3 regions of the Geodermatophilus sp. SYSU D00698 genome follow, and region 1 is predicted to be linked to each of the others. Evidence: riboswitches for the same ligand, from Rfam matches in the RefSeq annotation. Region 1 holds a riboswitch; each other region holds the start of a gene.
The links. A riboswitch is a leader RNA that binds a small molecule or an ion and turns the genes downstream of it on or off. The one in region 1 is predicted to bind cyclic di-AMP.
Positions count from the first base shown of each region.

Region 2: it holds a riboswitch for cyclic di-AMP, as region 1 does, so the genes downstream of both, ACI8AB_RS04475 (transglycosylase family protein) here and ACI8AB_RS07785 (aggregation-promoting factor C-terminal-like domain-containing protein) in region 1, are expected to answer to the same signal.
Region 3: it holds a riboswitch for cyclic di-AMP, as region 1 does, so the genes downstream of both, ACI8AB_RS06980 (C40 family peptidase) here and ACI8AB_RS07785 (aggregation-promoting factor C-terminal-like domain-containing protein) in region 1, are expected to answer to the same signal.

Region 1 is NZ_JBJGZD010000006.1:130,101-139,339, reverse strand. It holds gene ACI8AB_RS07810 (M18 family aminopeptidase) at 1-179, shown strand, start outside; gene ACI8AB_RS07805 (hypothetical protein) at 167-589, opposite strand; gene ACI8AB_RS07800 (DUF72 domain-containing protein) at 656-1,384, opposite strand; gene ACI8AB_RS07795 (SDR family NAD(P)-dependent oxidoreductase) at 1,401-2,240, opposite strand; gene ACI8AB_RS07790 (class I SAM-dependent methyltransferase) at 2,264-2,923, opposite strand; gene ACI8AB_RS07785 (aggregation-promoting factor C-terminal-like domain-containing protein) at 2,931-3,872, opposite strand; cyclic di-AMP (ydaO/yuaA leader) riboswitch at 4,114-4,274, opposite strand; gene ACI8AB_RS07780 (hypothetical protein) at 4,426-5,322, opposite strand; gene ACI8AB_RS07775 (LLM class flavin-dependent oxidoreductase) at 5,582-6,754, shown strand; gene ACI8AB_RS07770 (FMN reductase) at 6,751-7,374, shown strand; gene ACI8AB_RS07765 (AmiS/UreI family transporter) at 7,371-8,126, opposite strand; gene ACI8AB_RS07760 (hypothetical protein) at 8,203-8,505, opposite strand; gene ACI8AB_RS07755 (hypothetical protein) at 8,640-8,822, shown strand; gene fmdA (formamidase) at 8,880-9,239, opposite strand, start outside.
Region 2 is NZ_JBJGZD010000003.1:232,780-242,018, forward strand. It holds gene ACI8AB_RS04455 (geranylgeranyl reductase family protein) at 82-1,356, opposite strand; gene ACI8AB_RS04460 (phosphoribosyltransferase) at 1,397-2,083, opposite strand; gene ACI8AB_RS04465 (demethylmenaquinone methyltransferase) at 2,296-3,015, opposite strand; gene ACI8AB_RS04470 (isochorismate synthase) at 3,052-4,326, shown strand; gene ACI8AB_RS04475 (transglycosylase family protein) at 4,423-5,577, opposite strand; cyclic di-AMP (ydaO/yuaA leader) riboswitch at 5,582-5,751, opposite strand; gene menD (2-succinyl-5-enolpyruvyl-6-hydroxy-3-cyclohexene-1-carboxylic-acid synthase) at 6,092-7,771, opposite strand; gene ACI8AB_RS04485 (o-succinylbenzoate synthase) at 7,768-8,727, opposite strand; gene menE (o-succinylbenzoate--CoA ligase) at 8,769-9,239, shown strand, end outside.
Region 3 is NZ_JBJGZD010000005.1:199,917-209,155, forward strand. It holds gene ACI8AB_RS06965 (PGN_0703 family putative restriction endonuclease) at 1-258, shown strand, start outside; gene ACI8AB_RS06970 (DUF222 domain-containing protein) at 260-1,111, opposite strand; gene ACI8AB_RS06975 (carbohydrate kinase family protein) at 1,123-2,040, opposite strand; gene ACI8AB_RS06980 (C40 family peptidase) at 2,099-2,611, opposite strand; cyclic di-AMP (ydaO/yuaA leader) riboswitch at 2,645-2,729, opposite strand; gene ACI8AB_RS06985 (hypothetical protein) at 3,131-3,289, shown strand; gene ACI8AB_RS06990 (PASTA domain-containing protein) at 3,530-4,018, shown strand; gene ACI8AB_RS06995 (hypothetical protein) at 4,141-4,344, shown strand; gene ACI8AB_RS07000 (fumarylacetoacetate hydrolase family protein) at 4,402-5,331, opposite strand; gene ACI8AB_RS07005 (MBL fold metallo-hydrolase) at 5,345-6,274, opposite strand; gene ACI8AB_RS07010 (RtcB family protein) at 6,384-7,547, opposite strand; gene ACI8AB_RS07015 (ester cyclase) at 7,789-8,220, shown strand; gene ACI8AB_RS07020 (TIGR03557 family F420-dependent LLM class oxidoreductase) at 8,309-9,239, shown strand, end outside.

The DNA of each region.
Region 1 (9,239 bases):
TCTCCCGCGCCGACCTGCCCTGCGGCTCGACGATCGGCCCGCTGACCGCCACCCGGCTGGGCGTGGCGACCGTCGACGTCGGCGCGCCGATGCTGGCCATGCACTCCTGCCGCGAGCTCGCCTCCGCGCTCGACGTGCCGCTGGTGGTGGCCGCGCTGACCGCCTGCTACGAGGACTGAGCGGGCGGCGGTTCCTGGCCGGTGGGCCGGTCGGCCGGCCGGTCCGACGGGGAGCGGCGGAGGACGTCGGCGAAGGACTCCTCCAGCCGCGCCCAGGTGCCGCTCCACTCGACGAGCGGCTCGAGGATCCGCTCGAAGACCGCCAGCTGCTCGTCGAAGGCCTGCAACTGGCCCACCAGACCCTCGACGAGCTGCCGCTGCGCCCGCACCGACGACGCGATCGACCGCACCTGCGCCGCCGACATCGCCCCGGGCGGCGAGGGCAGCCGCGGCAGCGACAGCCCCGACGGGACGGCGCCGGCGGCCAGCCGGGTGGCCCGGTCGGTGAAGCCGCGCAGCTGCGCCACGAACTCCTCGACCGACCGCGCCACCAGCCCGCCGTCGCGGGGCCTGTCCTCGGACTCGCTCACGCGCACCTCCCCCGGCCCGCCCGCCCCGGTGGGCGGGAACCGGACCCAGTCTCGCGGCTGCGGACCTCAGCCGCCGGTCAGCGCGCGCAGGGTCTCCGCGTTCCGGACCGCGTGGCCGTACCCGTCGTTGTTGAAGTACGCGTAGACGTCGCGCCCCTGCCCGGCCCACTCGCCGATCCGGTCGGCCCACCAGCGCAGGTCGGCGTCGGGGTAGGAGCCGGCGTACAGGTGCGCGGCGTCGGGCCCGTGCAGCCGGACGTAGACGAACGGCGCCGTCGCGCGCAGCACGCACGGCAGGCCGGCGCCGCTCATCACACAGTAGGCGGCGCCGTGCCGCTCGAGCAGCGCGAACACGCCGTCGTCGTGCCAGCTGGGGTGCCGGAACTCCACGGCCACCCGCATCCAGTCCGGCAGCAGGCCGAGGAAGTGGTCGAGCCGGGCGTCGTCGCGGGCGGCGGCCGGGTGCAGCTGGACCAGCAGCACCGCCCGCCGGGGCCCCAGCTCGTGCCAGGCCGCGGTCATCCGCTCGACCCAGGCCTCCGGGGCGTACAGCCGCTTGGCGTGGGTCAGCCCGCGCGGGGCCTTGACCGACAGCCGGAAGCCCTCGGGCAGGCGCTGCCGCCACCCGGCGAAGGTCGCGGTGCGCGGCCAGCGGTAGAAGCTGGCGTTGAGCTCGACGGTGCCGAACCGGCGGACGTAGTGGGCCAGCCGGTCGCGGGACGGCGTCCCCGGCGGGTACAGGACGTCCTCCCAGTGGTCGTAGCTCCAGCCCGACGTGCCGACGTGGACGGCCACCGGCGCCCCTGCGCGGTCAGGCCCGGCGCAGGGCGGCCAGGCGGGTGGCGGCGGCGAGCACCCTCCCGTACGAGCCGGGCGCCAGGCGCACCAGGACGTCCGGGACGACGGCGCTGGCGCCGATGAGCAGCCGCGGCCGGCGCCGCTCCACCGCGTCGACGATCCGCTGCGCGGCGCGGCCGGCCGGGTACCGCAGCAGCCTGGCGAACTCCCGCTTGCCCCGCTCGGCCTCCGCCGGGTCCGCGCCACTGGCGACACGGGCGGTCTCGGCGATGCGGGTCGCGATGCCACCGGGGTGCACGCTGGTCACGCCGACGCCGTCCTCGGCCAGCTCGTGCCGCAGCGCCTCGGTGAACCCGCGGACGGCGAACTTGCTCGACGCGTACGCCGCCTGCCCGGCCGGCGCCATGAGCCCGAACAGGCTGGAGACGTTCACCAGGTGCGACCCGGGGTGCGCCTGGAGCGTCGGCAGCAGCGCGTGGGTGAGCCGGACGGTGGCGCGGAAGTTGACGTCCACGACCCACTCGAACTCCTCGAGGGTCACCTGGTCGAACCGCCCGCCCAGCGCGACGCCGGCGTTGTTGACCAGCAGCGTCGTCCCCGGGTGGTCCGCGACGACCCGGTCGGCGGCCGCGCGCAGCTGCCCGGCGTCGGCGAGGTCGGCGACGACGGTGGCCACCGACTGGCCCGGGGAGGCCGCACGCACCGCCGCCGCGACGCCCTCGAGCCGCTCGGCGTCGCGGTCGAGCAGCACGAGGTCGTTGCCGCGGGCGGCCAGCCGCGGGGCGAGCGCGGCGCCGATGCCGCTGGCCGCCCCGGTGACGACGGCGGTACCGGTGAAGGCGTAGGGGCGCACGCGGCGACCGTATCCGGCGGCGCTCAGGGCAGCCGCCACACCGTCGTCCGGCGCAGCCCGGGCCCCTCCGTCTCGGGGACCTCGTACACCGCGGCCGACTCCAGCCGCTCGTGCGGGAGGTACGGGCGGCCGGGGTCGCCGACGAGCACCTCGCAGCCGCGGGCCCGCGCCCGGTCGAGGAAGGGCAGCACCCGCCCGGTCATCTCCCGGTCGTAGCAGACGTCCCCGGCGACGACGACGTCGACGGCGGGCGGCTCGCGGTCCAGCACGTCGCCGGTGACGCTGATGCCCGCGACGCCGTTGAGGCCGGCGTTGACGCCGACCGCCGTCCGGGAGAACGGGTCGACGTCGCTGGCCAGCACCCACCGGGCACCGGCGAGGACGGCGGCGACGGCCACCAGGCCGCTGCCCGACCCGAGGTCGAGCACCGTGCGGCCGCCGACGGTGGCGGGCTCGTCGAGCAGGTGGCGGGCCAGCGCCTGCCCGCCGGGCCAGGCGGCGGCCCAGAACGGCGGCTCCTCGCCCGCCCCGCCGGCCGCGGTCTCCATCGCCTCCCACAGGGCGACGACGTCGTCGGCGACGTGCAGCCGCACCTCGGGGACGAGCGAGGGCCGGCGCACCTGGGTGTGCGCGCGGACGAACCCCGCTGGCACCACCCGGGTGGCCGGCCCTCGATGAATCACGTGTCGATCAGTACCAGCCGGTGGCCTGGCTGTGCGCCCAGGCGTCGCACGGCGAGCCGTAGCGCTCCTCGATGTAGATCAGGCCGGCGTCGATCTGGCGGTAGCCGTCGGAGGTCTTGGCGATCCCGGTGCTGGCCCAGGTGGAGTCCAGGAACTGCGGGATGCCGTAGGCGGTGCTGGTGGGGTTCTGGGCGTTGGGGTTCCAGCCGCTCTCCTTGCCCCACAGCTTCTCCAGGCAGGAGAACTGCTCGCCGCTGCCGACCTTGCTCAGCGCGTAGTCCTTGAAGGAGCCGGAGGGCGCGGCGGGGGCGGCCTCCTCGGCGGCCTGCTCCTCGGCGGCCTGCTCCGCGGCGGCCTGCTCCGCGGCGGCGGCCTCGGCGGCGGCCTGCGCCTCGGCGGCCTGGCGGGCGGCCTCCTGCTCCGCGGCGACGCGGGCGGCCTCCTGCTCGGCGGCGACGCGGGCGGCCTCGGCCTCGGCGGCCTGGCGGTCGCGCTCGGCCTGCTCGGCGGCGAGCTGCGCGTGGGCGGCACCGGCCTCCTGCGCGCTGCGCTCGGCGCGCGAGGCGGCGATGTCGGCCAGCGACGTCAGGTCGGGGGCGGTCGCGGCCTGCTGCTGCGGGATGCCCAGCTCGTCGGCGACGCTGACCGCGGTGCCGGCGGTGTCGGTGCCGGCGGAGGCGGCGGGGCCGCTGGTGGAGACGACGCCGACGATCAGCGCGCCGGCGGCGGCGGCGCCGAGCAGGAGGGCCGGGCGGCGCGGGCCCAGCGGCGGGCTGCCGCGGCGGAACAGGCGCCGGCGGGCGGGGGCCTCGGCGGCGTCCGCGACCGCGGGCAGCTCGCGGGTGGCGGTGCCGGCCGTGGTCTCGGCGGCGGTGTCGGGGGTGTCGGCGGTGGCGAGCTCGACGGTCGCGGGGGCGTCGGCAGGCGTGTTCGGGACGTGGCGGGACATGAGGGGGTGAGGGCTCCGAGGGAGAGTGCGCGCGGCAGCGGGCCCGGAGGCGGACCTCGGGCATGCGCGTGCGGCGCGGGGCTACGGGTGTCGCGGACTACGGGGTCCCCGGCGACGTCGTCGCAGGGAGCGGCAGGGCAGGGGCGGCCGGCGTCAGGCGGACGCGGGAGCGCGGTGTGCGCGCGGGCAGCTGCACCTGCGGGCCGCTTCGGCCCGGAGGCGGGGCATGCGGGGACTCTCCGTTTCTTCCGTGAGCCGCCTACCGAGTTAGCTGACGGGTTCGGGCGGGAAGCAGCCCTACGCGCGCCGGGCCGGAGCTCGGCGGGCGCGATTCACCCCAGTACTGCGGTGGGTCCCCGGCTCGCGTCCACGGGCGCGGACACGACTCGGCGGCGTCCGGCCGGGCTCCCCAGGACGGGGACCTGACGACCAGCCGGACGCCAGCCACCGTACGGTCGTTACCGGTTCGTGACAACCGCCGGGGCCGGAGGTGCGGCCGTGACGGGTGGGGCGGACCCCCTCGTCCCGGAACCCGCCCCCGCGTCGCCGCTGGTCAGGAGGCCGCGGCCACCTCGGGCCGGCCGGGCCCGTGCAGCGGTGTCACGTCGGACACGTCCGTCCCGGACGACGCCGGACGCGACTCCGCCCGGAGTCCACCGGCGGAGTCCTCCAGACGGGCCAGCCCCCGCTTGTCGCCCAGGGCGGGGACGTCGTCGGGCACGACGCCGGTGACGACGGCGAGCGCCTCGTCCAACTGCCCGGTCAGCAGGCGCAGCCAGTCGCGCGCCCGGTCGCGCTCGTCGCGCAGGGGCTCGAGCTCGGCCTCGACGGCGTGCCGGCGCTCGAGCGCCTCGGCGTCGGCCCGCGCCCGTGCCGCGGCGGCCTCGCGGTCCCGCCGCTCGCGCTCCGCGGCGGCCGCCTCCTCCAGCCGGGCCGCCTCGCGGCGCGCGGCCTCGAGGACGGCGGCGGCCTCGCTGCGGGTCTGCTCGCGGGCGGCGAGCACCGCCTCGCGCATCTCGGCCACCCCGGACAGCCGGGCCTGCGCCTCGGCGAGCGCCTCGGCGCGGATCCGCCCGGCCTCCTCCTCGGCGGCGGCGGTCAGCGCGGCGGCCTCCTCCTCGGCCCGCCGCACGATCGCCGCCGCGTCCTCGGGGCCGGGCAGGCTCTGCCGCTCGCGGACCAGCTGGGCCAGCCGCCGGCGGGCGTTCTGCAACTCGGCCGAGGCGGCGGCGTAGCGGCTGAGCAGGTGCTCGTTCTCCCGGCGCAGGACCAGGAGCTCGGTCTCGGCCCAGGCGACGTAGTCGTCGACCTGCACGCGGTCGTAGCCGCGGACCGCCCCGGTGAACACCGGTCCGGTGCCCAGCAGGCCGTCGAGCCCACGTCCCGGAGGCGGCTCCGCGGTGCCGTCCCCGGTCCCGTCGGGAGCAGCTCCCCGTCCCCGCAGCGACATCCCGGTTCCCCCTCGGTGCGCCGTCCGATCCGGCCCCCCACCGGCGTGCCGGTCGGGGGTGATCACAGAGTTCCACCCGCCGCGTGCGGCCGGACGGGTCGACACGGACGCGTGCGGGGCGTCCGGACCGGTCGCGCCCGGACGTGCCGGGCCGGTCACCGAGCGCGGTCGAGAGGTCTCAGTACGGTCACGGAGGCGTCGGGAATGCCCGGCGGGGGCGGGTCGTTGGGCCGGGTACAGTAGTTGCACTCTCAACCACATGGAGCGCGAGATGCAGTTCGGGGTCTTCACGGTCAGCGACGTCACGACCGACCCGACGACGGGGCGGACGCCGAGCGAGGCGGAGCGGATCAAGGCCGTCGTCACCATCGCGAAGAAGGCCGAGGAGGTGGGCCTCGACGTCTTCGCGCTCGGTGAGCACCACAACCCGCCGTTCTTCTCGTCCTCCCCCACGACCACGCTGGCCTACGTCGCGGCGCAGACCTCCCGGCTGCAGCTGTCGACGTCGACCACGCTGATCACCACCAACGACCCGGTGAAGATCGCCGAGGACTACGCGATGCTGCAGCACCTCGCGGACGGCCGCGTCGACCTGATGATGGGCCGCGGCAACACCGGCCCGGTCTACCCGTGGTTCGGCCAGGACATCCGCAACGGCATCCCGCTGGCGGTGGAGAACTACGCGCTGCTGCGCCGGCTGTGGGACGAGGAGGTCGTGGACTGGCAGGGCCGGTTCCGCACCCCGCTGCAGGGCTTCACCTCCACCCCGCGGCCGCTGGACGGCGTCCCGCCGTTCGTGTGGCACGGCTCGATCCGCTCGCCGCAGATCGCCGAGCAGGCCGCCTACTACGGCGACGGCTTCTTCCACAACCACATCTTCTGGCCGAAGGAGCACACCCAGCGGATGGTGGAGTTCTACCGGTCCCGGTTCGAGCACCACGGCCACGGCGCCGCCGACCAGGCGATCGTCGGCCTCGGCGGGCAGGTGTTCATGCGGAGGAACAGCCAGGACGCCGTCGCCGAGTTCCGGCCCTACTTCGACGACGCGCCGGTCTACGGGCACGGGCCCTCGCTCGAGGACTTCTCCCGGGAGACGCCGCTGACGGTGGGCAGCCCGCAGCAGGTCGTCGAGCGCACCCTCGGCTTCCGCGACTACGTCGGCGACTACCAGCGGCAGCTGTTCCTGATCGACCACGCCGGCCTGCCGCTCAAGACCGTGCTCGAGCAGCTGGACCTGCTCGGCGAGGAGGTCGTGCCGGTGCTGCGCCGCGAGTTCGCCGCGCTCAAGCCGGCGCACGTGCCCGACGCCCCGACCCACGCCGCCCGGGTGGCGGCGCGCGGCGGCGCGCAGGACTCCACGGTGTACGCCGCGGGTGACGACGTCACCGGCCGTGCCGACGACGGGGCCCGCGAGGAGGTGTCCGTCCGATGACCACCCGCACCCTGGCCGTCGTCAGCGCGGGGCTCGGCGTCCCGTCGTCGACCCGGCTGCTGGCCGACCGGCTCGCGGCGGCGACCGTCGCCGCGCTGCGCGAGCGCGGCGAGGACGCCACCGTCGAGGTCGTCGAGCTGCGCGAGCACGCCCGCGACGTCGCGGACGCGCTCGTCACCGGCTTCCCCAACGCCGCGCTGCGCGCGGCGGTCGCGACGGTGACCGGCGCGGACGCGGTCATCGCGGTCACGCCGGTGTTCACCGCCTCCTACAGCGGCCTGTTCAAGTCCTTCGTCGACGTGCTGGACAAGGACGCGCTCACCGGCACGCCGGTGCTGCTCGCGGCGACCGCCGGCACCGCCCGGCACTCGCTGGTGCTCGAGCACGCCGTGCGGCCGCTGTTCAGCTACCTGCGCGCGGTGACCGTGCCGACGGCGGTCTTCGCGGCGAGCGAGGACTGGGCCGGCGGGGACGGCGCCGGCCAGGAGCTGGCCGCGCGGATCACCCGCGCGGCCGGCGAGCTGGCCGACGTCGTCACCGGCCGGCCGGCGGCGGCCCGCCCGGCCGACCCGTTCACCGACGTCCCCTCCTTCGAGGACCTCCTCCGGGGCACCGCCTAGGACCGGTCCTGGACCGGCGCCTGGGACGACCCGCCGCCGCGCGGGTCGGCGTGCCGCGCCGTGTCGCGCTCGGGGGCCTGCCGGGCGACCGGCACGCCCTCCGGCGCGGCCGGCGGCCCCGCCGGCACCGGCGCGGCCGGCGGGACGGCCGGCTGCGGGCGGCCCCGCAGCCGCGGGTACGCCAGCACCAGGCTGGCCGCCAGGACGATGGCCAGGATGACCGCCCACGTGCCGGTGTAGTCGGCCCAGGAGCCGGTGAGCAGCAGGAACGCCGGCAGGGCGGCGGTGAGCAGCCCGGCGACGACGGCGATCGCGCCCGTGTAGCGGGTGAACTCCTCCCGCTTCAGCCCCAGGACGACGAAGAACAGCGCCCAGAGCACCGCCCAGTACAGCCAGATGACGCCGAAGCCCGGGTCCCGCGGCTCGACGTAGAAGAAGTTCAGCCCGGCGTACACCAGCGCGCACGCCGCGACGAACGCCGAGAACCAGCCCAGCCCCGTGCCGTCGAGGCCGGCGAGCAGGTTGATCCCCACGTACAGGTACGTGAAGCCGAACAGGTAGAGGCCCGACGCGGCCAGGATCGTGGCCGTGTCCCCGTCGGCCGTGACGAGCAGGACGGTCGGCGTCACCACCTGCAGCGCCCCGACGAACAGGTTGAGCGGGGCGGCGGCGCGGGCGTCCACCAGCCCCAGCAGCATCAGGCCGTTGACGACCAGGACGGCTCCCACGTACAGCAGTCCCACGGCTCCCATGTGCAGTCATCTCCTCGGGTCCCGCGACGGTGCGGACGTCCCCCGTGGCTGGTGCCGGCGGCGGTCGCGCCGGCGGTCAGGAGCCCGGCTCCCCGGACTCCCGTTCGTTCTCCCGGACGGCCTCGTCCTGCTCGAGGGCCTCGTCCTCCTGCAGGGCCTCGTCCTCCTGCAGGGCCTCGTTCTCCTGCAGGGCGCTGTCGATGAGGTCGGCCAGCCCGCCGACGGAGCGGTGCGGACCGCCCCGGCGGACGACGACCGGCTCGGGCACGTCGTCGTCGGACGACAGCCCCTCGGTGAGGTCGTGCGCCGCCCGCAGCGCGGCCTTGCCGGCGCGGTCGGCCGCCTCGTGTCGCTCGATCCGCGGGACCTCGTCGGTCACCTGCCGCCTCCCTCCCCGGCGTCCCGCCACGGTCGGTGACCCCCGGTCCCGGTTGGGCGGACGGCGCGCCGGGTACCCGTCTCCCCGGCCTCGAACATCCGGGAGCCGTGCAGTGCTCGTGTGAGGAGCGATCCGTGCAACTCCGGGTCGAGGTGGTGTGGACGTGCGCGCCGTGCGAGGTCGGCGGGCAGGACGTGGCGGAGGACGGTGACGACGACCCGACCTGCTGGAACTGCGGCGGGCCGGTCGTGGTGACCGCCCGGCCCTCCGTCCGCCGGCCCCTCCCCCAGCCGTTCCCCGAGCCGGACGCCGCCTGAGGGCGGCGCCCGGCCCGGGCGGGCGGGTCCCGGCGTGCGCCGGGACCCGTCGGGCGGTCAGGACGTGACGGCGCACTGCCCGCGGTCGGCTCGGACCGGCCCCGACGCCGACGGCTTCACGTCGAAGTCGAAGATCGCCGTCGGCAGGTACAGCGAGCAGCAGGCGTTCGGGATGTCGACGACCCCGCTGACGCGGCCCTCGATCGGCGCCGACCCGAGCAGCAGGTAGGCCTGCTCGCCGGAGTAGCCGAACTTCTGCAGGTACCGGACGGCGTTGAGGCAGGCGTTGCGGTAGGCCTGCGTGGCGTCCAGGTAGAGGTTGCGGTCCTCCTCGTGCTCGACCGAGATCCCGATGAAGGTCAGGAACTCCGAGTAGCGGGGCTCGACGTTGCCCGGGATGAACACCGGGTTGGTGGT
Region 2 (9,239 bases), on a different contig from region 1:
GGAGCGGCAAGTGAAGCGCAGGGGGTGAGTGAGTTCACATCCCCGGGTCACGGTCCGGTCACGGACCGCTTCCGGCGCTCCTCAGACGGACGGCGCCAGGCGGGTGAGGACGGCGACCACGCGGTCGAAGCGGTCGCCGTCGCGGCCGTCGGAGAGGTTGCCCATCAGCCGCAGCGCGGCGTTCACCATCGCCGGCCGCTCGAGCCCGTGCGCGGTGGCGAAGCGGACCAGGCCGGGCCGGTCGAGCAGGGCCAGGAAGGCCATCCCGAGCCGGTGGTGGCGGCCGTAGGCCTCGCGCAGCCGCTCGGGGTAGCGGCGCAGCACCGCCTCGCGGGCCGGCCCCTCCGGTGTCGCGAGCGCCGCGGCCGCCGTCTCCCCGGCCATGCGGCCGGTCTCCAGCGCGTAGCTGATGCCCTCGCCGTTGAACGGGTTGACCACGCCGGCGGTGTCGCCGGCCAGCAGCAGGCCGCGGGTGTAGGCCGGCCCGCGGTTGAGCGCCATGGGCAGGCCGGCGCCGCGCAGCGGGGTGACCGCGTGCTCCTCGCCCAGCTGCCACTCCGGCGGCAGGGTGGCCAGCCAGCGGCGCAGCACGGTGCGGGCGTCGGTCTCGCCGCCGCGCCGGGTGTCGAGCAGGCCGAAGCCGACGTTGGCGGTGCCGTCGCCCATGCCGAAGGACCAGCCGTAGCCGGGCATCGAGTCGGCGGTGGGGCCCTCGGCGGAGAGGTCGAAGGAGATGTCGAGGTAGGGGTCCTCGCCGCGCGGCGTCTCGACGTACCGGCGGACGGCGACGCCGAGCGGGCGGTCCTCGCGGCGGGTCAGCCCGATGGCCTTGGCCAGCCGGCCGGACAGGCCCTCCGCGGAGACGACCAGCGGCGCCCGCCAGGTCACCTCCTCCCTGTCCGGGCCGGCCTGCGCGTGCACGCCCGCGACCCGGCCGGCGTCGTCCAGCAGCGGGCCGGTGACGGTGACCTCCTGCTCGAGCCGGGCGCCGGCGGCCACGGCGTGCTCGGCGAGCATCGGGTCGAGGTCCTTCCGCGGCCGGATGAGCCCGTAGCCGGGCCAGGAGGACAGCTGCGGCCAGTCGACCTCGACGACCCGGCCGCCGCCGAAGACCCGCAGGCCCCGGTGCCGCACCCAGCCGGCCGCCGGGGAGACGTCGATCCCCATCTCGTCGAGCGCCTTCACCGCGCGCGGGGTCAGGCCGTCGCCGCAGACCTTCTCCCGCGGGAAGCGCGCCTTCTCCAGCACGACGACGTCGAGCCCGGCGGTGGCCAGCGTCCAGGCCGCGGCCGACCCGGCCGGTCCCGCACCGACCACCACGACGTCGGCGCCGCCCCCGGCGGTCGGACTCGTCACGCGCGGCCCCCTCGGTGCTCGGAATGCGGTCGTCCCGAGCCTAGGCGGGCCCCCCGCCGGAGCCGCCGGCGAGCGCGGCGTGCACCTCGTCGTCGGACGTCTCGCCGAAGTCGTCGTAGTAGCGGCCCACCGCGCCGAACGGGTGCGGGGTGACCGGGCAGACGACCTCGTCGGCCAGCACGGACAGGTCGGCGCACACGTCGGGCGCCCCGACGGGCACCGCGACGACGACCGCGGCGGGGCCGGCCGCGCGGACCGCGGCGAGGGCGGCGCGCATGGTGGAGCCGGTGGCCAGCCCGTCGTCGACGAGGACGGCGGTGCGGCCGGCGAGCGCGGGCGGCGGCCGGTCGCCGCGGTAGGCGAGCTGGCGCCGGCGCAGCTCGGCGAGCTCGGAGCGGCGGACCTCGTCCGCGGCGGCCGGTCCGACGGGGTTGCGGGCGAGGACGGACTCGCTGCGGACGCTCTCGACGGTCTCCCCCACCGCGGCCAGCGCGCCCATGGCCAGCTCCGGCCGCTCGGGCAGGCCGAGCTTGCGGACCGCGACCACGTCGAGCTCCGCGCCGAGCGCCGCCGCGACCTCGGCCGCGACCAGGACGCCGCCGCGGGGCAGGCCGAGGACGAGCGCGTCGGGGCCGAGCGGCACGGCGGGGGGACGGGCGGGGTCGGTCAGGCGCGCGCCGAGCTGCCGGCCGGCGTCGCGCCGGTCGCGGTACGGGCGGCCGTCCACCGCGCGGCCCGGGTCAGACGGGCTGGGGTCCCGACGGCGGCGGGGCGCTCGGGTCGGTGGGGCTCGGCTGCGGCAGCGGGGCCGGCGACGGCGGGGAGATCGGGTCGACCGGGGACGGCGACGGACCGGGCGGCTCGGGCATCGGTGTCGGTGTCGTCATGCGGCGACGCTATCCCCGCGGGCGTGCCGCGGGAGCCCTCGCCGGCGGCCCGTCAGGGGCGGACGGCGCGGTGCAGCGCGACGACGCCGCCGGTGAGGTTGCGCCAGGCGACGTCGGTCCACCCGGCGGCCCGGACGCGGGCGGCGAGCGCCGGCTGGTCGGGCCAGGCGCGGATCGACTCGGCCAGGTAGACGTAGGCGTCGGGGTTGCTGCTCACCGCGCGGGCGATCCGCGGCAGCGCCCGCATGAGGTACTCGGTGTAGACGGTGCGGAACGGCTTCCAGGTGGGGCTGGAGAACTCGCAGACGACGAGCCGCCCGCCCGGCCGGACGACCCGGGCGAACTCGCGCAGCGCGGCGTCGGGGTCGGCCACGTTGCGCAGGCCGAAGGAGACGACCAGCCCGTCGACGCTCGCGTCGGCGAACGGCAGCGCCATCGCGTCGCCGGCCACCTTGGGCACCGGCCGTCCCGCGCCGGCCAGCAGCATCCCCTGGGAGAAGTCGCAGGCGACGGCGCGCACGCCCCCGGCGGCGAGCTCCACCGTGGAGACGGCGGTGCCGGCGGCGACGTCGAGGACGAGGTCCCCCGGCCGGGCGCCCAGCGCCTCGCGGGTGGCCCGCCGCCAGGCGGCGTCGCGACCGCCGGAGAGCACGGTGTTGGTGAGGTCGTAGCGGCGGGCGACACCGTCGAACATGGCCGCGACCTCGTGCGGCTGCTTGTCCAGCCCGGCCCTCGACCCGGCGGTGTGTGCGCTGTCTCGCCGGTCTGCCACGGCGGACGACGCTACCGGCTGCCTACGCTGGGGGACGTGACGGCAGCGGCGGTGACCACCCCGGACGCCGCCGCGCCCGCCGTGACCACGGTCGCGCTGCCCGACTCCCCCGACCTGCTGGCGCTGCTGCCGCGCGAGGGCGCGCTGTCCTGGGTGCGCCGCGGCGAGGGCCTGGTCGGCTGGGGCGAGGCCGACCGCCTCGAGGTCTCCGGTCCCGGCGCGCTGGCCGAGGCCGCCGCCTGGTGGGCCGACCGCAGCGCCGCCCTCGCCGTCGACGACGAGGTGGGCGTGCCCGGCTCCGGGCCGGTCGTGTTCGCGAGCGCCGCGTTCGACCCCGCGCGGGAGACGTCGGTGTTCGTCGTCCCCGAGGTCGTCGTCGGCCGCCGCGACGGCGTCGCCTGGGTGACCACGAGCGGCGACGCCGACCCGGGCGACGTGCTGGCGGCGGCCCGCGAGCCGCTGACCCCCGCGCCGGGGCGGCTGCGCTACGCCGACGGCGCGCTCGACCCCGCCTCGTGGTGCGGCGCGGTGTCCGCCGCGATCGGCCGCATCGGCGCCGGTGACCTCGCCAAGGTGGTGCTCGCGCGCGACCTGCTGGTCACCGCCGACGTGCCGCTGGACCCCCGCCGCCTGCTCGACCGGCTGGCCGCCCGCTTCCCCGACTGCTGGACCTTCGCCGTCGACGGGCTGCTCGGCGCCACCCCCGAGCTGCTGCTGCGCCGCACCGGCCGGCAGCTGTCGGCGCGGGTGCTGGCCGGCACCGCCCCGCGCGGCGCGGGCGCCGAGGACGAGCGGCTCGCGGCCGGCCTGCTGGCCAGCGCCAAGGACCGCGCCGAGCACGCCCTCGCCGTCGACTCGCTCGTGCGGGCGCTCGACCCGTTCTGCACCGCGCTGTCGGTGCCGGAGCAGCCCTCGCTGCTCACGCTGCCCAACGTGCGGCACCTGGCCACCGACGTCGTCGGCACCCAGCGCCGCTCGGGCGCCCGCGGCCGCGCCGGGCTGCTGGAGCTGGTCGACGCCGTGCACCCCACCGCCGCCGTCTGCGGCACCCCGCCCGAGGCCGCCGCCGGGGTCATCGCCGAGCTGGAGGGCATGGACCGCGGCCGCTACGCCGGGCCAGTGGGCTGGCTCGACGCCCGCGGGGACGGCGAGTTCGGGCTGGCCCTCCGCTGCGCGCAGCTGGTCGACGACGACCCGTGCTCGGCCCGGCTGTTCGCCGGCTGCGGCATCGTCGCCGGCTCCGACCCGGCGGCCGAGCTCGCCGAGACCCAGTCGAAGTTCGCCGCCTTCCAGGCCGCGCTCGAGGGCTGAGCCGGCCCGCTCCCGGCCGGCCGCCGTCCTGCCCCGGGAACGACGAGGGCCCCGGCCGCGGCGCGCGGTCGGGGCCCTCGTCGGGTGAGGCGGAGGTCAGCCCACGTAGTTCACGTGCACGTGGTCCATGTGGTTGGCGGTCGCGCCGCCGCGGTCCTCCATCGCCTTCCAGGCGCCGTCGGGCGAGGTCAGGATGCGCTGCTGCCAGATGACGTACTCGACGCCGAGCTCGTCCCAGTGGTCGACGTGGTACTGGGCGATCGCGTCGCCGAGGGCGGCGTCGGACATGACCATGTAGTCCAGCGCCTTGCCGGAGGGGTGGCCGTCCGGGTCGACCGCGCTGGCCCGCGTGCCGCCGAGGGTGATGTCCGCGGCGCCCGGGACGTTGCTGACGACGGCGTTCGCCGCCGCCTGCACGGCCTCGTGGATCGCGCCGGCGGTGTTCGTGATCTCGGCGACGACCGAGGCCTGCGCGACCTGCGGGGCGGCCTCGGCGATCGGCGGGGTGGCGGCGGGCGCCGCCTCGCCGGCGGCGGCGACCGGGGCCGGGGCGGCCTCGGCGGCGGGAGCCGCAGCGGCCTCGGCCGGGGCGGCGGTCGAGCCGCTGAGCGCCAGCACCTGACCGGGGTAGATCCGGTTCGGGTTGCCGCCGATGACGTCGACGTTGCGCTCGTAGAGCTCCCGCCAGCTCTGGCCGTGGGCGGCGGCGATCTTCGCCACCGTGTCCCGCCAGCGGACGGTGTACTCCTCGGTGCTGACCTCGGCCTGCTCGGCCGGCGCGGCCTGCTCGGCGGCCGGCTGCTCGGCCGGAGCGGCCGGGGCCCCGGCGGCCGGGGCGACCTGCTCGGCGGGAGCGGCCGGCGCCTCGGCGGCAGCCGCGGTGGTGCCGTCGGTCAGGTACTTGCCGCAGGTCGGCCAGGCGCCGACGCCCTGGCCGGCCAGGACGGCCTCGGCGATCTGGACCTGCTCGGCCGGGGTGGCGAGGTCGGCGCGCGGGGCGAGGTCGGTGCCCCCGAAGGCGGCCCAGGTGGACTGGCTGAACTGCAGCCCGCCGTAGTAGCCGTTGCCGGTGTTGATGCTCCAGTTGCCACTGGACTCGCACTGGGCGACGCCGGTCCAGTCGTGGGTGGTGGAGGCGGAGGCCGGCGAGCTCAGGACGCCCAGACCGACGGCGGCGGCGCCGGCGGCGACAGGGGCCTTGGCGATGACCTTCTTGGTGCGGACGTAGCGGGGTGCGCGGTGCTTGGGCATGGTGATGATCTCCCGATCACCGCCGGCGAGGTGAGCTGTCGGGTTCGGGCGATCGGTGCCCGGCCGCGGTCCGCGGCTTCACCCCGAGGCGCGCTCCGACAGGCCCCCGTAGGCCGTCGCGCGCCGGAAGAGTGGGTCCCCCACCCCTGCCCTGGGAGTTGACGTGGGCGACCGGTGGGCAGGGTTTGGCGGACCGGTGCCGCGCTCCGTGTTCGCTGAGCGCAGCCAAAACGTTACGTGTCGTCATGTCGACTGTCGTCGTGACGGCGGTCACACGGCGGTTCGGCCGGGGCGCGTGGGGTATGGCGTGACGTCGGCGTGACCACCGCGCGGGTAACGGAACCCGCTGCTCGTCGCGCAGGATCGGGCCCTGCCGGGGTCGTGCCGCCCCCGCCGCGGCCGCGCCGGGTCCCGTGACGAAGGCCACCGGGAACGCGTGCCGGACCGGCCCGTCACGAGGGCCCGGGACGGGCTCCCGGCCGTGCCCGGCCCCGTCCGGCGCTCCTCGGACCGGTCAGGCCAGCGCGCGGCCCGCGGCCTCCCGCAGGGCGACGGCGAGGTCGGCCTCCGCGCGCTGGTCGGTGCGGGCGACGACCACCCGCGGCCCGCCGCGCGCCAGCGCGGCGGCGAGCTCCTCCGGCGTGGTCACCGCCATCGACTCCCACCCCAGGGACGCCGCGACGGCGACCAGGTCCCGCCCGTGCGGCGTGCCGAACACCCGCCGGTAGTCGCGGGCGTACGCCGGCCGCCCGGGCTCCAGCTGGGCGAAGATCCCGCCCCCGTCGTTGTCGGGCACCACCACGGTGAGGTCCGGGCGCGGCTCGCCCTCGCCGGTGAGCAGCCCCTGCAGGTCGTGCAGGAACGTCAGGTCGCCCATGAGCGCCACCGCCGGCCCGCCGTGGACCAGCGCGGCGCCGACGGCGGTGGACACCGTGCCGTCGATGCCGGCGACGCCGCGGTTGGCGAGCACGGCGACGTCGCCGCGCGGGACGGCGAGCCGGTCGACGTCGCGCACCGGCGTGGAGGAGCCGAGCACCAGCAGCGCCCCAGGCGGCAGCGCGGCGACGACGTCGCGGGCCAGCCGGGCGGCGGTCAGCCCGGGCGCGGCGTCGAGCGCGGCGTCGACGGCGGCGCCCACCCGGTCCGCGGCCGCGCGCCAGGCGGCGGCCCAGCCGGGGTCGCAGGGCGGCCCGGCCGGCGGGGCGGCGCGGGTGACCAGCGCGGCGGAGCGGCCGGCGTCGGGCCAGCGCGGCCCGGCGACCACGGTCTCCACGCGCACCCGCGGGTCGGCCAGCAGCGCGGACACCGGCCGGGACAGCGTCGGCCGGCCGACGACGACCACCCGGTCGGGCCGGTGCGCGTCCAGCCAGCCGGGCACGCCGAGCAGCAGCGCCCCGCCGCGCACGGCGCCGTCGGTCCACGCCCCGCCGCTCGGCTCGGCGACCACCGGCCAGCCGGCCGCGGCGGCGCCGGCCGCCCACGCCCGGCCGGCGGCGTCGGGCCCGTCCCCGGCGACGACGAGCGTGCGCGGGCCGTCGGCGATCGGTGCGGCCGCGGCGGGCGCGGACGCGCCGGCGGTCCACGGCGCGCCACCGTCCCGGCCGGCCCACGGGCCCTCCAGCGGGCCGGGCTCCTCCTCGGGCAGCAGCGGGTCGCGGAAGGGCAGGTCCAGCTGCACCGGCCCGGGGTCGCCGGACAGGACGCCGGTGGCCGCGAGCAGCGCCCGGGACACCACCGAGCGCCAGTAGCGGTTCTGCGCGGCCTCGCGGCCGGCCTCGGGCACGCCGACGTCGGCCGCCCAGCGCACCGCACCGCCGTACAGGCCCGGCTGCTCGATCGTCTGGTTGGCGCCGGTGCCGCGCAGCTCCGGCGGCCGGTCGGCGGTGAGCGCCAGCAGCGGCACCCCGCTGACGTCGGCCTCGAGGACGGCGGCGTGCAGGTGCGCGGTCGCCGTCCCGGAGGTGGTGAGCACCGGCACCGGCCGGCCGGATGCGCGGGCCAGGCCCAGGGCGAGGAAGGACGCCGTCCGCTCGTCGATGCGCACGTGCAGCCGCAGGACGCCGGCCCGCTCGGCGGCGGCCAGCGCCAGCGCGACCGGCGCCGAGCGGGAGCCGGGCGCGACGACGGCGTCGCGGACGCCGCCGCGGACCAGCTCGTCGACCAGCACGCGGGCCAGCGCGGTGGAGGGGTTCACGCGGCCAGCACCGCGCCCAGCCGCTCCGTCCAGCGGGCGGTGACGTCGCCGGGCGCGGTCACGGCGTCCAGCCGGCCGGGGTCGGGCCGGGTCACCGGCAGCGCGCCGTCCACCGGCAGCAGCGGGGCGTCGGTGACGTCGCCGTCCAGGAGGGCGACCGTGGCCAGGCCGCAGGCGAAGGGCAGCTCGGGCAGCGCGGCGGCCAGCGCGACCCCCGCGGCGATGCCCACCGAGGACTCCAGCGCGGAGGAGACCACGCACGGCAGCCCATGCGCCTCGGCCACGCGCAGCGCGGCCCGCACGCCGCCGAGCGGCTGCACCTTGAGGACGACGACGTCGCCGGCCTCCCGCAGGTCGACGCCCAGCGGGTCGTCCGCGCGGCGCACGCCCTCGTCGACGGCGACCCGGACGTCGACCCGGCGGCGCAGCGCGGCGAGCTCGGCCAGCGTGGCGCAGGGCTGCTCGACGTACTCCAGGCCCACCCGGTCCAGCTCCCGGATGCGGGCGACGGCGGTGTCGACGTCCCAGGCGGCGTTGGCGTCCACCCGCAGCGCACCGGACGGGCCGAGCGCGTCGCGGACGGCCTCCACGCGGGCGAGGTCGTCGGCGGCGGTCTGGCCCGGCTCGGCCACCTTCACCTTCGCCGTCCGGCAGCCCGACGCGGTCACGATCGCGTGCGCCCGCTCGGCGCCCACCGCGGGGACGGTCACGTTGACCGGCACCGCGTCGCGCACCGGCGCGGGCCAGCCCTGCAACGCGGCCTCGGCGGCGGCCGCCCACCAGCGGCGGCTCTCCCGCACGCCGTAGTCCCAGAACGGGGAGAACTCTCCCCAGCCGGCCGGGCCGTGCACGAGCACGCCGTCGCGGACGTCGATGCCGCGGAAGCGGGTGCGCATCGGCACCGACCACACCGCCAGCCGGTCGATCCCCTCGGGGAGGCCGGCGGGGGTGATCACGCCCGCAAGCCTATGTCGCGCGCGACGTACCCTCGGGACCCGTGATCCGGCAGCTGACCGTCCTCCCCGCGCCGGACTCCCCCGACGCCGTCCTCGGCACCGTGCTGCCCGCCGTCCGCGCCTGCCTGGAGGGCGCCGCGCCGCTCGCCGTCCTCCCGGCCGGGCCGCCCGCGGCGGCCGCGCGGGAGGTCCTCGCGCCGGACGAGCCGCTCGAGGACGGCACCGACCTCGTCGTCGTCACCTCCGGGTCGACCGGCGGCCCGCGCGGCGTGCTGCTGCCGGCCGCGGCGCTGCGGGCCTCGGCGACGGCGACCCTCGACCGGCTCGGCGGCCCGGGCGCCTGGCTGCTCGCGCTGCCGGTGTCGGCGATCGCCGGGCTGCAGGTGCTGGTGCGGTCGGTGCTCGGCGGCACGGCGCCCACCGTGCTCGCGCCCGGGGAGGACCTGGCCGCGGGGGTGGCGCGGATGCCCGCCGGCCGGCGGTACACCGCGCTGGTGCCCACCCAGCTGCGC
Region 3 (9,239 bases), on a different contig from region 1:
CGGAACGTGCTGCTCACCGAGAGCGTGCGCCGCGGCGGTTCCGCGGGTGGTCTGGAGTGGGACGCGGCGGTGACCCTGGTCCTCGCCCGGGACGACGACGAGGGCGCCCGCGAGGTGGTGCGCCGGCTCGACGCCGACCGCGGTGCCCTGCCGACGCGCGTGCTCTTCCGCGGACACGGCGACCTCGCGGACGCCGCGGCGGCGGTGCCGGAGTTCGAGGGCTGGGCAGCGCTCTTCCGCCGCCGCTACCTCCCCTGAGTCAGGCGGCAGGAGAGAGCAGTGGCGCCGGGGTGGTGATCTCGGTGCCGTCGGGGCGCCACGTGCGCCATCGGCCGGCCGGTCGTCGTTCCACCCGGAAGCCGTGGTGGACCTCGGTGTGGTGGCGCTCGCACAGCAGGGCTGCGTTGTCCAGGCTGGTGTCGCCGCCGTCGATCCAGTGGACCAGGTGGTGCACGTCGCACCACCACGTCGGGGCGCCGCAGCCGGTGGACACGCACCCGCCGTCGCGCAGCTCGGCGGCCTTGCGGATGTGGCGGCTCATCAGCCGCTGCTCGCGGCCCAGGTCCAGCGGGGCGCCGTCGGGGCCGAACACCACCCGGGAGACGGCGCCGTCGCAGGCCAGCCAGCGAGTCCGGGCGGCGGAGACGGTGGCGCCGAAGGCCATCCGCCCGGCGTTCGGGTTCCCGGCCGGGTCGACCAGGTCGGCCAGGTCGATGACGACGGCGATCTGCGGCCTGTGGCCGCGCAGCGTGGGCAGCGACCCGTCGGCGTGCTTGGCCAGCGTCAGTGACCGGCCCTCGGTGGGGTCGGGCTCGGGCCCGTAGGGATCGAGGTCGTCGAGGTAGTGCTGCACGACCTGCACGAGGTCGGCGTGCGGCTGCTCGACCGCCACGCCGGTGAGCACCGCGTCGATGACGGCCAGGTCCACCCCGGCGGCCGCGGCGGTGAGGCGTTCGGGGGTCACCGCCTTCGCGGCGACGGCGACCTGCTCGGCGGACACCAGACCGGCGTCGTGGGCCTCGGCGAGGGCGGGCAGGTGGTCCAGCGCCCGGCCGCTGCGCACCAGTCGGGCAGCGGCGGCGTCGGAGAGCCGGCAGTGCCCGCGCAGCACGAACCCCCAGGTCAGGCGCCTGACGATGGCGGCTGACCGCCGACCACACCCGCCACCACAGCAGCTGCCGCGTGGCCGATCCGGACGGCGTCCAGCACGGGCACGCCCGCGCGCCAGCCGGTCAGCAGCCCGGCCGCGAACGCGTCCCCGCAGCCCGTCGTGTCGCGCGGTCCACCCGCGGGCAGCGGCTCCACCGGGACCTCCACCGTGCCCGCCGCCGTGACGACCCGGGTCGGCCGGGCGCCGGCGTGCACCAGCACCAGCGGCGGCGCCCAGGCGGGCAGGGCGCCGTCCAGGCCCAGGGCCGCGGCCTCCGCGGCGTTGCAGCAGAGCACGTCCGGACGCAGCCCGGCGAGCAGCTCGACGTAGCCATCGGCACCGTGCCGCTCGATGCGGGCGGCCGCGGCGACGTCCGCGCTCACCGGCACCCCGAGGTCGTGCGCCGTGCCGGCCGCGGCCCGCACCACGTCGGGGAAGCGCAGCAGGTCGTAGCCGTCGAGGTGGGCGACGGCGGCGCCGGCGAACCACTCCGGCCGGACGTCGGCCGGCTCCAGGCCGCCCTCGCCGCGGTCGGTCAGCACCGTGCGCTCGCCGTCGGGGTGCACGAGCACCGTCGACAGCGGCGCGCGCCCGCGGCGGACCACCGCGAGCTCGACGCCCCTCCGAGCGAGACCGGCCAGCAGCCCGTCGGCCAGCGGGTCGGCGCCGGCCCAGCCCGCGAACCGCGCCGGCGCACCCAGATGGGCCACGCCGGCGGTGACGTTGGCGGGGGCGCCGCCGGCCGTCGTCGTCCGCTCGACCCGCTGCTGGCCGCCGGCCACCAGCGGCGCGGACAGCTCGAGCAGCTGGTCGGCGACGAGCTTGCCCACCGCCACCACCGGCCCGGGGCCGGCGGGCCGCGGCCAGGCGGGATCGCCGGCGGACACCACCCGAGGACGGTTCGGTGCCCCCGGCCGGGCGAGCCGGCCGGGGACACCGTTCCGCGCGTCAGGCGACGCGGCGCGCGCCCACGTACTCCGGCATCGAGTCGAGGCTCACGACGGCCACCGGCTTGCCGGCGGTCGAGGCGTGGACCATCTGGCCGTTGCCGATGTACATGCCCACGTGCGACACGGGGCTGTAGAAGAACACCAGGTCGCCCGGCTGCAGGTCGGCCTTCGCCACCGGGGTGCCGAACGTCGACTGGGCCTTCGAGGTGCGCGGGATCGAGACGCCCGCCGCCTGGTAGCTGTAGCTGGTCAGGCCCGAGCAGTCGAACGAGCTCGGGCCGGTGGCGCCGTACACGTACGGGTCACCGACCTGGGCCAGGGCGGTGTCGACGGCGGCCTGGGCCGCGCCGTTGGGAGCGGCCGCCGGTGCGGCGGCGACCGTCGCGGTACCCCCGTCGCCCGCGGCGGCCGACGCCGGGAGGGGTGAGAGGGCGATGCCGGCTCCGGCGAGGGCCGCGACGGCGATGCCGCGGAACGAGCGACGGGCGGTGGACGTGCGTGCAGTCGTCATCGACGACGGTTCTCCTGTTCTCCGCGACCGCCTACCGGGTTAGCTGACGGGTTCGGGCGGAGGAGTCGCCCGGCGCGACGGCGCGCGCTTCACCCCAGTGCTCACGTGGGTCCCCGGTCCGGGCGCCGGCCGGTTGCCGGCCGCCTGGTTCGGCGTGTCCGGCGGGTGTCACACGGGAGGTGACTGAGGGCCGGCCGGACCGCGACGACGGTAGGGAGGGGTGTTGCAGCGTTCAACCGGATCGCGTCCGCGCCACGCCCGGACGCGAGTCGCGGACTTGACGCGGGCCGCGGATCCGAATCGCCCGTTCCACCAGCGCAGGAGCCGTCCCCTCCGCCGCTCGACCTCCGACACGCAGGCGCCGACACGCCGTGGCGGACGAGAAAGGACGCAGCGGTGCGCCCGCACAGCGCGTCAGCGGCCCACCACGACGGGAGCGGGAAACCCCGGGGATCGCGACGGTTGCGCCGCCCGTTGACGGGGCACCGGAACCAGCAGTCGAGAGGAGGGAGTCCCCCCATGGGCATGATGAGGAACCTGATCGCCTCGGGCGTCGCCGCCAAGGTCGTCCAGGAGCTCCGGAAGCCGCAGAACCAGGCCAAGATCAAGCAGTTCATCCGCGACTTCCAGGCCAAGAACGCGAAGGGCGGCAAGGGTCAGGCCGGTCGCGGCTACTGACCTGCGAGCGCGACCGCGGCCCCCGTTCCTCACCCGGGACGGGGGCCGCGGCGTGTCCGGGGGGACCGGCGGGGCGACCGGGGCACTTCGTGACCGTCCCGCTACGACGCCGTCCCGGATCTCCCGGACGGCGACCGCCGACCGTGTGAGGCTCCTGGCGTTCCTCTCGCGGCACCGGGTCGCAGCCCGGCTGTGGGGCGACCGGCGCACGCGCCGCTCTCGATCTCCACGGGGTGTCCCATGACCCAGCTCGCCTCTGCCGTCCGTCCGCTCCGCCGGCTCGCCGCCGTCCCGGTCCTGCTCTCCGTCGGCGTCCTCGCCTCCGGGTGCGGGAGCGACGAGACCGCGGCGGCGTCGGACGCGTCGACCTCCTCGGCCACCAGTGCGTCGGCCTCCGCGCCGGCTCCCGAGTCGACGCCGGCGCCCGCGCCGGTCCCGTCCACCACCGCCGCCCCGACCACCCCGGCCCCGACCACGCCGGCCGCGCCGGTGGTCGACTTCGCCATGCCGTCGGTGGTCGGGATGACCCTGCAGGACGCCCAGGACCTGATCCAGGCCAACGGCGTCCTCCTCAGCCTGTCCCACGACCTGCTCGGCACCCGCAACCAGGTGCTCGACGCCAACTGGAGGGTCTGCACGCAGAACGTCCCGGCCGGCCAGCGGGTCACCGGCGCGGCGGAGGGGACGATCGACCTCGGCGTCGTGAAGCTCGAGGAGAGCTGCCCCTGACCACCCGTCGCGGGGCGGACGCCGACCGCCCGAGCCGTGTCCGGGGCGCCGGGCCGGGTACCCCGTGCCCCGACCGGGGTGAGCCCAGCCGTCCGGTCGGAGCACGGCTGAGGAGGTCCGCGATGACCCAGGGTCCGCCGAACGGCGGCTCGGACGGCCGCACCGACGACCACGTGCTGCCCGGTGAGCACCCCGACGAGAACGGCGTCGCCGACGACGCTCCCGAGCAGGGACCCCGCGCTGCCCAGGGACCCATGGGCAGCGGGGACCGCCCCGGCTTCCCCGGCGCCGCCGAGGGCACCGGGATGGGCCAGGCGGAGGACTGACCGGCGCGCGCCCGTGCTCCGGCTCCACCGTGGGGCGGAGCACGGGCACGCTCCGCCCTAGGCCCGCGCGGCCGTCGCGGGGGGACCCAGCGGCACCGGGTCGGGGCCGGCGACGATGCGTGCGGTCACCGTGCCGATCCGCTCGACCGTCACCGCGACCTCCACGCCCGGCCGCAGCCACGGGTGCTCCTCCTCGCCGTGCAGCGACCGCAGCTCCAGCAGGCACCCGGTGCCGACCGTGCCGCTGCCGACCACGTCACCGGGCCGCAGCTCGGTGCCCCGCGAGGCGTAGGCGAGCATCTGCCCGAACGACCAGTGGATGTCGGCCCAGCTGCCGCCGCCCTGCTCGACGCCGTCGACCGCGGCCGCCATCCGCAGCGCGTAGCCGGCGCCGGAGCGGTGCGGCTCGAGCTCGTCGGGCGTGACCAGCACCGGGCCGAGCGTCGTCGCGCCGTCCTTGCCCTTGGCCGGGCCGAGGCCGACCTGGGACTCCACGCCCTGCACGTCGCGGGCGCTCCAGTCGACGAACACCGTGTAGCCGGCGATCGCGGCCTCGGCCTGCTCCGGCGTGAGGTCCGACCCGCCCCGGCCGACGACCGCGGCGACCTCCACCTCGTAGTCGAACGCCGCCGAGCCGGGGGAGACAGGCACCGGCTCGCCGGTCCCGCGCACCGCCGCGGGGTTGGTGAAGTAGAAGACCGGCTGCTGGAACCAGACCGGCGAGACCTCCCGGCCGAACGCGGCGGCGGCGTTGCGCGCGTGCTGCTCGAAGGACAGGAAGTCGCGGACCGACGGCGGCCGCGGCACCGGCGCGCGCAGCACCAGCCCGTCCTCCGGCACCACCTCGGCCGGGGTGCGCTCCGCCGCCGCGGCGAGGTCGGGCAGCAGGTCGACCAGCGCGGCGTCGAACCCGTGCACCTCCCCGTCGCGCAGCAGCCCGGCCCGCTCCGCGCCGTCGGACGGCGAGACGTAGGTGACCCAGCGCATCAGCTCTCCTCCCTCACGCCCGGCAGCCGATGGGGCCGCCGTGGAACGCCACCATGTCCGGCCAGATGGCGGTCAGCGGCAGCCGCTCGCCCGGCGGCCGGCCGTCGAGCTCGGCGTAGGCGCGGTGCAGGTTGCCCACCAGCCGCTCGGACTCCTGCCACCCGGCGTAGGGGTTGTCCGCGTGCCGGCGGGCGGTCTCCAGCGGCGACCACCCGGCCGCGTGCCCCTCGCGCGCGGTGGCGTCGACGAAGGCGGCGTAGCCGGCGAGGTCGTCGAGCAGCCGGGGGACCTCGTCGCCGCGGCACACCGGGCCGTGCCCGGGCACCAGCACGTCGGGCTGCAGCGCGCGCAGCGCCTCCACCGCCCGCGGGTAGCGGGCGACGCTGCCCTCCGCGAGGAACGGCTGGCCGCCGGCGAAGGCGACGTCGCCGGCGAAGGCGACCCGCTGCGCCGGCAGCCACACGACGACGTCGCCGCGGGTGTGCGCAGGCCCCACCGCGTGCAGCTCCACCGCCCGCTCGCCGAGGTGCAGGGTCAGCGCGCCGGTGAACGTGAGGTCGGGCGGGCGCACCTCCAGGTGCCCGTAGTCCGGGCCGGTGAGCACCTGCGCGGCCAGCAGCCCGGCGGCGAGCTGGTCCTCCCTCGCGTGCACGTGCCCGACGACCGGGGTGTCGGCGGGGACCAGCCAGTTGCCGAAGGTGTGGTCGCCGTGGTGGTGGGTGTTCACCAGCGCCCGCAGCCGGCCCGGCGCCACCGACCCGACGGCGGCCAGGAGCGCGCGGTTGCGGGCCTCGGTCGAGGTGGTGTCCACCATCAGCCCCGTGCCGTCGTCGCCGGTGACGACGCCGGTGTTGTTGATCATCCAGCTGCCGTCGGGCTGCACGTAGGCGAAGACGCCCGGTGCCACCTCCTGCAGCGCGGCGGCCTCGATCGACGTCGTCACGCCGTCACTCTGCTGGAGCCCAGGTGGCACCGAAAGTCGGCAGGCTCCTCGCCCGGCGTGCTCGTGCTCTGCCCCCGACCGGGGGCAGAGCACGAGCGGGCGCGGGACCTCAGTCGCCCTTGACGTTCACCACCTGGCGCAGCGTGTGCCGGACCTCGACCAGGTCGGCGGCGTCGGCCATGACGACGTCGATGCTCTTGTACGCCTCGGGGTGCTCGTCGAGGAAGGCGTCCGAGCGGCCCCAGGCGATGCCGGTCATCCGCCGGTCGAGGTCGGCCCGGCTGAACCGCTTGCGCGCGGCCGACCGGGAGAACGCCCGCCCGGCACCGTGCGGCGCCGAGGTCAGCGACGCAGCGTCGCCCTTGCCGACGACGACGTAGGACGCCGCGCCCATCGACCCCGGGATGAGCCCCCACTGGCCCCGGCGCGCCGCGATCGCGCCCTTGCGGGACAGCCACACCCGGCGGCCGTAGTGGGTCTCCCGCTCGGTGTAGTTGTGGTGGCACTGGACCACCTGCTCGCGCCGGACCTCCTCGGTCAGGAACCGGGACACCTGGTCGGCGACGCGGTCCATCATCTCCTCGCGGTTGAGCGCGGCGAACCGCTGCGCCCAGTGCAGTGCCTCGATGTACGCGTCGAACTCCGGCTCGCCCTCCTCCAGGTAGGCGAGGTCGCGGTCGGGGACGACGACGCCGCGGGCCCGGGTGCGCTCCTGCGCCACCCGGATGTGCTTCGACGCCAGCTTGTTGCCGACGCCCCGCGAGCCCGAGTGCAGGAACAACCACACCCGGTCGGCCTCGTCGAGGGACACCTCGATGAAGTGGTTGCCCGAGCCGAGCGAGCCCAGCTGCAGCGGCCAGTCGCGCACGACGCCGTCGGCCTGGTCCGCGCCCGGGAGCGCGCGGAGCTCCTCGACCCGCGGCGCGGCCGTGTCGCGGAGCCTGCGGTTGTAGCGGCCGGCCGACAGCGGGATCGCCCGCGAGATCTGCTCGTGCAGCGTGGCCAGGTTGCGGCCGCGGACGTCGTCGCCGGTGAACTGGGTGCGCACGGCCATCATCCCGCAGCCGATGTCCACCCCGACCGCCGCCGGGATGATCGCCCCGTCGGTCGGGATGACCGAGCCGACGGTCGCGCCGAGCCCCAGGTGGGCGTCGGGCATGAGCGCCACGTGCGGGTGGATGAACGGGAGCGAGGCGGTGCGCTCGGCCTGCTCGCGGGTCGCGTCCTCGAGGATCGACGCCCAGCTGAGCAGGCGTCCGCTGATCTCCTCCATCGTCCTTTCTCTTCTCCTGAGCGGGGCCCGGTCCCCGCGGCGTCGTGGTGGGCCGGGGCAGTCAACGCGCTCGGCTCGCGCGCCGCGACCGCATTACCCGGGGACCCCGCGGCGGGGAACTCCCTCGGCTTCCGGGCGGCGCGGCACTAGCCTCGGCACCCTCGCGCGACCACCTCGCCGTGGCGCGCGGCGGCCCCCGTCCGCGCTGCGGTGCCCGCCCACCGTCCGAGGGGAGACCGACATGACGACGACGCTGAGCGCCGCCGAGCTGGCCGAGCGGTACCTGCGCGGCTGGCAGGACCACGACGGGGACGCCGTCGCCGCGACCTTCGCCGACGACGGCGTCTACACCGACCCCTCGTTGCCCGAGCCCCTGCCGAAGGGCGCGGTCGCCGGGTTCGTCTCCGGCTTCCTGGCGGCCTTCCCCGACCTGACGCTGACCGTCGAGGACGTCGTCGGCGAGGGCTCCCGGGCGTACGTCCGCTGGCGCCTGCAGGGCACCAACAGCGGCGTGCTGCCGGGACTGCCGGCGCCGACCCAGCGCCGGTGCGACGTCCCGGGGGTCGACCTGATCGAGGTCGGGCCGGACGGCATCACGCGCGTCGTCGGCTACTTCGACCAGAAGGGCTTCTTCGAGCAGCTGGGCCTGCGGGTGGACGTCGCCCCCGGCTGAGCCGTGGGACCCCGGCGTGCCGTTTCCGTTCCGCCGGGCCCGGGCAGCCCTCGTGCGACCGCTGGACCCGACAGTGAGGACGCCCGCGATGCAGGTCGGACTGAAGCTCGCCACCGAGGCCTTCCCGCCCGGGGAGGTCGTCCGCCAGACGGTGCGGGCCGAGGAGGCGGGCTTCGACTTCGTCGAGATGAGCGACCACTACCACCCGTGGCTCGACGTCCAGGGGCACAGCGGCTTCACCTGGTCGATGCTCGGCGCGATGGCCGCGAGGACCGAGCGGATCGGCCTGGTCACCGGCGTGACCTGCCCGATCATCCGGTACCACCCGGCGGTCATCGCCCAGGCCGCGGCCACCGTGCAGATCCTCGCCGAGGGCCGGTTCACCCTCGGCATCGGCGCCGGTGAGCGGCTCAACGAGCACGTCGTCGGCACCGGCTGGCCGGCGGTGCACGTGCGGCACGAGATGCTCCGCGAGGCGCTGCAGATCATCCGGCAGCTCTGGCAGGGCGGCTACCAGACCTTCGAGGGCAGGTACCTGCAGCTCGAGGACGCCCGGGTGTTCGACCTGCCGGACGAGCTCCCGGTCATCGCGGTCGCCAGCGGCGGGCACAACGCCTCGGAGCTGGCCGCCCAGTACGGCGACGGGCTGTTCGCCACCGAGCCGCGCGAGGACCTCGTCGGCGCCTTCCGCGACGCCGGCGGCAAGGGCCCGCTCTACGCCGAGGTGCCGATGGCGTGGGCGCAGGACGAGCAGTCCGCCGTCGAGGAGGCGCTGAAGACCAGCCGCTGGGCGCTCACCGGCTGGAAGGTCATGAGCGAGCTGCCCAACCCGGTCAACTTCGACGCCGCCAGCCAGACGGTGAGGGAGGACGACATCCGGGGGCAGTTCTCCGTCGGGCCGGACCCGGAGAAGCACCTCCAGCAGGCGCAGCCCTACGTCGACGCGGGCTTCGACCACCTCGTCCTGCAGAACGTCGGCCCGGACCCCGACGGGTTCATCGACGCCTGCGCCGGCGGGC